4 regions of the Clostridium kluyveri DSM 555 genome follow, and region 1 is predicted to be linked to each of the others. Evidence: a T-box and tRNA genes for the amino acid it is inferred to sense, from the RefSeq annotation. Region 1 holds a T-box; the other regions hold tRNA genes.

Region 1 (2,204 bases):
AGGGGAATTTTATTTAATACAGTATCTTCTGCTCCCATATAATTAGTTTCTGTCCTGGCGGATCTTGCCATTTCTTTTTGATTCTGCATTTTTTTGTTGAATCCCTCTAAATCTACTCCCATATTTTTTTCCTGTAATATTTCTTCAGTAAGTTCTATTGGAAAACCATAAGTATCATACAATTTAAAGGCCTTTTCCCCTTCAAGGAGCAGACTATTGCTATTTTCTAATTCCTCTATAAATTCATTTAAGATCTTCATTCCGCTGTCTATTGTTTCATCAAATCTCTCTTCCTCAAGCCTTATAACTTTTTTTATGTACTCTTTCCTATCTTTTAATTTAGGATAGCTCTCGCAAGAATTGTCTATAACAACATTAGAAAGTTTATATAAAAATCTATCATCTATTCCCAGGGACTTACCATGCTTTGCTGCTCTCCTTAAAAGCCTTCTAAGCACATATCCCCGTCCTTCATTAGATGGAAGTATACCATCACTTATCATAAAAGTAATACTTCTTATATGATCTGTTATTATCCTTATAGATATATCATTATTTTTGTGTTCATTATATTTTGTTCCAGATATATTACACACTTCTTTTAATATAGCATTTATAGTATCTACTTCAAATATGCTATTTTCTCCCTGCATTATAGTAGCCATTCTCTCAAGTCCCATGCCTGTATCTATATTAGGGTTGGAAAGTCTATTATAATTCCCATTTTCATCTTTGTCAAATTGAGTAAAAACTAAATTCCAGAATTCAACTATTTTATCATTATCAGCTGCTTCTACAAATTCCTCTACGCTGTTTATTTTTTCCTGTGCTCTATCATAATAAATCTCCGAACAAGGGCCACAGGGACCTACACCATGCTCCCAAAAATTATCTTCTTTTCCTAATCTGAAAATTTTAGAAGGATCCACATCTGTACTTTTAACCCATATATCATAAGCCTCATCATCATCTAAATATATTGTAACATATAATCTATCCTTGGGAAGTTTCAAAACCTCTGTAATAAATTCCCAAGCCCAGGGAATTGCTTCTTTCTTGAAATAATCTCCGAAGGAAAAATTTCCTAGCATTTCAAAGAAAGTGCCATGTCTTGAGGTCTTCCCCACATTTTCAATATCTCCAGTTCTTATACACTTTTGACAGGTAGCTACTCTTTTGCTAGGTGGAACCTTAAGACCTGTAAAATAAGGCTTAAGTGGAGTCATACCGGCATTTATCAAAAGCAAACTTTTATCATTCTGAGGTACTAGAGAAAAGCTGGGCAATCTCAGATGTGCTTTTTTTTCAAAAAAACTTAAATACATCTCTCTAATTTGGTTCAATCCTAATTTTTCCATATTTATCTCTCCTTTTTATTGATATCATATATAATTTAAAAAATAAAAAGCTTCCATCCATAAAAGGGACGAAAGTTTTTCGCGGTACCACCCTAATTATATAGATTTAAAATTATAAAATCCATATCTCTCAAACACCATAATAGGCTCCTAGACAGCCTTCAATAAACCTCATATGAGAAGCTTTACACCCTCTACTTCCTCTCTTTACATATAAGAATATATTTACTTCTTCTATTCACTGCCACATATCCATTTATGATACAAATTATAATTTAAATACACTTTTATGTCAATATTGCTCAATAAATCTGTCAAAGCAAACCTATGGAAATTTATGATCATAAAAGTTCAATTTTAAAAAATTGAACTTTTATGCAAAAAACTCGGGTTCTTTTTATATGTTTAACTTATTGGAGTATATTGTCCTTGAATACATTGTGTAACTTGTTCCGTAGATATATTAACTAAATACTCACACAGTTCAGTTCTATCATCTGAATCTCCTGTTTCGTTATAATCCTTAACTATACCATAACATTTATCACCATTATAGGTAGTTATCCACCTGGACTCTTCAAAAGGTATATGAATAGACTCGTTAGCCTCAAGTTCTATTTGTGACTTAATCAGATCTAGTGCCTGTTCAATATTTAATATGCCATTAAATACTGGAATATTTAACATGCCATTAAACATGGGAACATCAGAGGGAACTTCCCCATCACTTACTGATTCTATATTATTACCATCTAAAGGTGTTATGTCATCTGAATCATTATATATTTTATAAATTCCTAAAGTTTTAGTATCCACTAAAAAGTCATACTTGTAGTTACCTATTAA
Region 2 (2,204 bases), 1.2 Mb from region 1:
CTTAGCTTTTCCCGAAATAACGTTTACAATACCCTTGAAATTATTTTCTTTCCCTATAGGATATTGTATAGGCACCACGGATAAACCAAACTTTTCTTTTAAATCAGCTAATACTTTATCAAAATCTGAATTTTCTCTATCTAATTTATTTATATAAAACGCCCTTGGAAGTTTTTCCTTATTTACATGATTCCAAGACTTTTCAGTTCCTACTTGGATTCCTGACACACCTGATACAACAATCATAGCTAAATCAACTGCTCTTAATCCTTGAAAAGTTTCTCCTATAAAATCAAAATACCCTGGTATGTCAACCAAATTTATTTTTATATCTTTCCATTCACATGAAGCTATTGAGGCTGATACAGATATTTGTCTTTTCTTTTCTTCTGGATCATAATCACTAGTTGTATTTCCATCCTCAATTTTTCCTAATCTGTCTATAGTTTTCGTATGGTAAAGTATCGCTTCTGTCAATGTAGTCTTTCCAGAACCACTATGTCCAATAATTCCTATGTTTCTTAAATTTTTTGTTGAATATGTTTTCATAGGCAATTCCTCCTTGTACTTTACATTTAATTTATATATTTTACTTCATTAATTATACTCTATTTATATAATATTCTACTTAATAATTAAAAATCCCTTTTAAAAATTAAATAATTTTCATAATAATTTTTATTATGCTTCTATTTTAAGCATATATTACATTTTATTCAATGATAAAATGTATTCAAAACTTCCATATAATATGTTTGAATACATATATTTCATTAAATGTATCGTAGAAAAATCTTGCTCTATTGGAACACTAGAAGAACTTATCCATGCGCATAGCAGTGCTCTTTCACTTTAAAGAAGATAGAAATATTAGCACTGGCAGCGTTCGGATAAATCTAAATATAAAAAACGAGTAACAAAATTGTTACTCGTTTTGGTGGAGATAAAGAGATTCGAACTCTTGACCCTCTGCGTGCAAGGCAGATGCTCTCCCAGCTGAGCTATACCCCCATATGGTGGACCTTCAGGGACTCGAACCCCGGACCAACCGGTTATGAGCCGGTTGCTCTAACCAACTGAGCTAAAGATCCTTATTCTTTATCCGGCAGCGACCTGCTCTCCCACAGGGCCTCCCCTGCAGTACCATGGGCACTGTGGAACTTAACCTTCCTGTTCGAAATGGTAAGGGGTGTTGCCTCCACGTTATTGCCACCAGATTTTCAAAGCGTTTTCTTACTACAGTTTTATATTATACTGTCATTCCCACCGCCTGTCAATACTTTTCTTCAGAAAATTTATATCCTCTGAAAATTGCACAGTAAATATTATTTGGTCAAGCCCTCGACCTATTAGTATCAGTCAGCTTAACATGTTGCCATGCTTACACCCCTGACCTATCTCCTCCTCTTCTCGGAGGGGTCTTACTGGCTTTCGCCATGGGAAATCTTGTCTTGGGGTGGGCTTCACACTTAGATGCTTTCAGCGTTTATCCCTTCCCGACTTAGCTACCCAGCTGTGCTCCTGGCGGAACAACTGGTTCACCAGCGGTCAGTCCATCCCGGTCCTCTCGTACTAGGGACAGCTCCCCTCAAATTTCCTACGCCCGCGACGGATAGGGACCGAACTGTCTCACGACGTTCTGAACCCAGCTCGCGTGCCGCTTTAATGGGCGAACAGCCCAACCCTTGGGACCTACTCCAGCCCCAGGATGCGACGAGCCGACATCGAGGTGCCAAACCTCCCCGTCGATGTGAACTCTTGGGGGAGATCAGCCTGTTATCCCCGAGGTAGCTTTTATCCGTTGAGCGATGGCCCTCCCACGAGGTACCACCGGATCACTAAGCCCGACTTTCGTCCCTGCTCCACCTGTGTGTGTCACAGTCAAGCTCCCTTCTGCCTTTGCACTCTACGAAGAATTTCCAACCCTTCTGAGGGAACCTTTGTACGCCTCCGTTACTCTTTTGGAGGCGACCGCCCCAGTCAAACTGCCCGCCTATCATTGTCCCGTGTCCAGTTTCATGCACTCCGGTTAGAATTCCAGTACTGCCAGGGTGGTATCCCAACGTTGACTCCAGAAATGCTGGCGCACTTCCTTCTCTGCCTCCCACCTATCCTGTACAGGTAATACCAAAATTCAGTGATAAACTGCAGTAAAGCTCTACGGGGTCTTTCCGTCCAATCGCGGGTAGCAAGCATCTTCACTT
Region 3 (2,204 bases), 1.2 Mb from region 1:
CTGCTTCCCACAAGGTTTCTCGTGTCTCGTGGTACTCCGGTACAGGTTATTTTGCTTCTGCTTTTCACTTACAGGGCTTTTACCTTCTGCGGCTCAACTTTCCAGTTGAATTCACTTAAGCTTCCACATTTTTTATCACCTGACCTCTACCCCGGAAACAAGTTTCCGGTTTGGGCTCTTTCCCTTTCGCTCGCCGCTACTTAGAAAATCGATTTTTCTTTCTCTTCCTCCGGGTACTTAGATGTTTCAGTTCCCCGGGTTTTCCCCTGCATACCTATATATTCAGCATGCAGTACCTATTGTTTTATAGGTGGGTTTCCCCATTCGGACATCTCTGGTTCTCTGGCTATTTGCGCCTACCCAGAGCTTTTCGCAGCTTATCACGTCCTTCTTCGGCTCCTGGTGCCAAGGCATCCTCCATGCGCCCTTTGTAGCTTGACCTGATAATTTAGTCCAAATCTTCGATTTGGTGCCTAAATTGCACTCCTCAGCCTTAGCTGAGTGAGTTTCATTAAAAAATTACTGCTAACTTCGCACAGCTTCGTCAAGCCTTTCCCTGCGGTGCTCATTTACACAAGTAAACTCTGCTCCTCACTCAAGTCCTTCCTCGCTCTGCCCGTTATCACTAATTTTCTTTGTCCTACGTAAATATAATTAAAACTTTATTCTCAATTATATTGATATAGGAACTACATCTTATTAAAATAAGCATAAACTCATTTATACTTACTACTACAAAGGTTATTTCTAACCTTAGCTTTACTTCTTTTATTTACTGTGCAATTTTCAAAGGACAAAACTCCAATTGTACAATGCTCAATTCACATTTCACAATTGAAAATACATAATTTATAAATACAATTTACAATTAATTAGAATAAAATGTCAATGTCTATTAATAATTACTCACTTTTTAAAAATTAAAAGACATTATTTGGTGGGCTTAAATGGACTCGAACCATCGACCTCACGCTTATCAGGCGTGCGCTCTAACCAGCTGAGCTATAAGCCCATATGGTGGAGATAAAGAGATTCGAACTCTTGACCCCCTGCGTGCAAGGCAGGTGCTCTCCCAGCTGAGCTATACCCCCAAATCAAAAATTAGAAGGATATAAATAATCCCTCAAAATTAAACAGAATAAAGGGCAACTTATTTATCTCAAATTTCAGCTTTTAAGGCAGGTTTTTTCCCGGCCTTTCGACTCCTTAGAAAGGAGGTGATCCAGCCGCAGGTTCTCCTACGGCTACCTTGTTACGACTTCACCCCAATCACTAACCCCACCTTCGGCCGCGTCCTCCTTGGTTAGACTACGGACTTCGGGTGTTGCCAGCTCTCATGGTGTGACGGGCGGTGTGTACAAGACCCGGGAACGTATTCACCGCGACATGCTGATTCGCGATTACTAGCAACTCCAACTTCATGCAGGCGGGTTTCAGCCTGCAATCCGAACTGGGGGCAGTTTTTGAGATTTGCTCCTCCTCGCGGTATTGCTTCTCTCTGTTCTGCCCATTGTAGCACGTGTGTTGCCCTGGACATAAGGGGCATGATGATTTGACGTCATCCCCACCTTCCTCCACGTTAACCGCGGCAGTCTCGTTAGGGTGCCCACCTTTACGTGCTGGCAACTAACGACAGGGGTTGCGCTCGTTGCAGGACTTAACCTAACATCTCACGACACGAGCTGACGACAACCATGCACCACCTGTCTCCCTGCCCCGTAGGGCTTCCTCCATTACGAGTCATTCAGGGGATGTCAAGTCCAGGTAAGGTTCTTCGCGTTGCTTCGAATTAAACCACATGCTCCGCTGCTTGTGCGGGTCCCCGTCAATTCCTTTGAGTTTTAATCTTGCGATCGTACTTCCCAGGCGGAGTACTTATTGTGTTTACTGCGGCACAGGGGGGGTCGATACCCCCTACACCTAGTACTCATCGTTTACGGCGTGGACTACCAGGGTATCTAATCCTGTTTGCTACCCACGCTTTCGTGCCTCAGCGTCAGTTACAGTCCAGAGAACCGCCTTCGCCACTGGTGTTCTTCCTAATCTCTACGCATTTCACCGCTACACTAGGAATTCCGTTCTCCTCTCCTGCACTCTAGATATCCAGTTTGAAATGCACTGCCCGGGTTAAGCCCGGGTCTTTCACATCTCACTTAAATATCCGCCTGCACACCCTTTACGCCCAGTAATTCCGGACAACGCTC
Region 4 (2,204 bases), 1.3 Mb from region 1:
CAAATTTAACTATAGCTTTAAGCTCATCCTCTATTTCAGTAGTTTTATGAGAAACTGCTATTACCTGTTTTACTAAGTTTTTTTCAGATTTTGGAATTAAATATCCCTCTGGAGTTGCTATTATATCTGTACCTTCAGCTCTTAGAATAGCTATATCTTTAACTATTATCTGTCTGGTAACACCTAACTTTTGGGATAAAATATGACCTTTTTGAGGCATATCATTTTTCTCTAAAATTTCTCTAATATATATTCTTCTTTCCTTAGAATTCATTATAACCTCCAATACTACACTCTAAAATATAAATAATGATGTTACTTATATTCTAACATTATATACTAAAAACTTAAATACTTTTCCATATATGAACAATTTATTTAATTATATCAAACGATTCCTAAGTAAGGCCAAAGTCTATCTACTATAGCTTAATTTTTTTTATCATAAAATCTAAGTATATTTAATCCCAAATTATTGTATATTTCAAAATTATGATGATGCTCTACTAGATAAAGTAATTCTTTATCACATTTTATTCTTTCCAATAATTCTCTTCCAATTCTACCATGATTATAATAAACATTTATTTTTTCATTTTTAAAAAACCTTTTTATATTTCCTTTAGATATGCTATTCAGTAATACTATTACAGATTTATCTATCAAATTCAATTTTTTATATGTCTTGCCTATGTCGTGAAGAAGTGCCGCTTTCAATAATAAATCCATGTCAATTTTATTATTTTCTTTACAAAAAAATTTTATATCATATGCCACTCTTATAGAATGTTTCTGTTCTTGTATAGATAATTTACTAAATAATTCTAATTCTTTTACATTCAAAATATTTGTTACAAATTTAATATCATCTTCATTAACCTTAGACGTAATAGCCCAATAAAATTGTTTTATTCTATAAAATATATGTGTTCATCTCCCTTCAAATGCAGAGTAAACGGTATCTATTAAAAATTAAGATATAAAGAAAAGAACTACATTTACTATGTAGTTCTTTTCTTGGTGGAGATAAAGAGATTCGAACTCTTGACCCTCTGCGTGCAAGGCAGATGCTCTCCCAGCTGAGCTATACCCCCATATGGTGGACCTTCAGGGACTCGAACCCCGGACCAACCGGTTATGAGCCGATTGCTCTAACCAACTGAGCTAAAGATCCTTATTCTTTATCCGGCAGCGACCTGCTCTCCCACAGGGCCTCCCCTGCAGTACCATGGGCACTGTGGAACTTAACCTTCCTGTTCGAAATGGTAAGGGGTGTTGCCTCCACGTTATTGCCACCAGATTTATATTATTCTTTTCAGGAGTTTTATCCCCTCAAAATTGCACAGTAAATATTATTTGGTCAAGCCCTCGACCTATTAGTATCAGTCAGCTTAACATGTTGCCATGCTTACACCCCTGACCTATCTCCTCCTCTTCTCGGAGGGGTCTTACTGGCTTTCGCCATGGGAAATCTTGTCTTGGGGTGGGCTTCACACTTAGATGCTTTCAGCGTTTATCCCTTCCCGACTTAGCTACCCAGCTGTGCTCCTGGCGGAACAACTGGTTCACCAGCGGTCAGTCCATCCCGGTCCTCTCGTACTAGGGACAGCTCCCCTCAAATTTCCTACGCCCGCGACGGATAGGGACCGAACTGTCTCACGACGTTCTGAACCCAGCTCGCGTGCCGCTTTAATGGGCGAACAGCCCAACCCTTGGGACCTACTCCAGCCCCAGGATGCGACGAGCCGACATCGAGGTGCCAAACCTCCCCGTCGATGTGAACTCTTGGGGGAGATCAGCCTGTTATCCCCGAGGTAGCTTTTATCCGTTGAGCGATGGCCCTCCCACGAGGTACCACCGGATCACTAAGCCCGACTTTCGTCCCTGCTCCACCTGTGTGTGTCACAGTCAAGCTCCCTTCTGCCTTTGCACTCTACGAAGAATTTCCAACCCTTCTGAGGGAACCTTTGTACGCCTCCGTTACTCTTTTGGAGGCGACCGCCCCAGTCAAACTGCCCGCCTATCATTGTCCCGTGTCCAGTTTCATGCACTCCGGTTAGAATTCCAGTACTGCCAGGGTGGTATCCCAACGTTGACTCCAGAAATGCTGGCGCACTTCCTTCTCTGCCTCCCACCTATCCTGTACAGGTAATACCAAAATTCAGTGATAAACTGCAGTAAAGCTCTACGGGGTCTTTCCGTCC

The links. A T-box is a leader RNA that pairs with one kind of tRNA and senses whether it is charged. The one in region 1 lies ahead of alaS (alanine--tRNA ligase), so its partner is inferred to be a tRNA-Ala.
Region 2: it encodes a tRNA-Ala, which carries the amino acid that the T-box ahead of alaS (alanine--tRNA ligase) is inferred to sense. The anticodon was not compared.
Region 3: it encodes a tRNA-Ala, which carries the amino acid that the T-box ahead of alaS (alanine--tRNA ligase) is inferred to sense. The anticodon was not compared.
Region 4: it encodes a tRNA-Ala, which carries the amino acid that the T-box ahead of alaS (alanine--tRNA ligase) is inferred to sense. The anticodon was not compared.

The regions. Positions count from the first base shown of each region.
Region 1 is NC_009706.1:1,358,123-1,360,326, reverse strand. Features, by position in the region: gene alaS (alanine--tRNA ligase) at 1-1,358, opposite strand, end outside; T-box leader at 1,420-1,609, opposite strand; gene CKL_RS06515 (cell wall-binding repeat-containing protein) at 1,764-2,204, opposite strand, start outside.
Region 2 is NC_009706.1:176,282-178,485, reverse strand. Features, by position in the region: gene fusA (elongation factor G) at 1-549, opposite strand, end outside; tRNA gene CKL_RS00920 (tRNA-Ala) at 936-1,011, opposite strand; tRNA gene CKL_RS00915 (tRNA-Ile) at 1,015-1,091, opposite strand; rRNA gene rrf (5S ribosomal RNA) at 1,101-1,217, opposite strand; rRNA gene CKL_RS00905 (23S ribosomal RNA) at 1,330-2,204, opposite strand, start outside.
Region 3 is NC_009706.1:172,497-174,700, reverse strand. Features, by position in the region: rRNA gene CKL_RS00905 (23S ribosomal RNA) at 1-441, opposite strand, end outside; tRNA gene CKL_RS00900 (tRNA-Ile) at 936-1,012, opposite strand; tRNA gene CKL_RS00895 (tRNA-Ala) at 1,016-1,091, opposite strand; rRNA gene CKL_RS00890 (16S ribosomal RNA) at 1,211-2,204, opposite strand, start outside.
Region 4 is NC_009706.1:13,464-15,667, reverse strand. Features, by position in the region: gene CKL_RS00070 (transcription repressor NadR) at 1-274, opposite strand, end outside; gene CKL_RS00065 (HDIG domain-containing metalloprotein) at 430-843, opposite strand; tRNA gene CKL_RS00060 (tRNA-Ala) at 1,019-1,094, opposite strand; tRNA gene CKL_RS00055 (tRNA-Ile) at 1,098-1,174, opposite strand; rRNA gene rrf (5S ribosomal RNA) at 1,184-1,300, opposite strand; rRNA gene CKL_RS00045 (23S ribosomal RNA) at 1,357-2,204, opposite strand, start outside.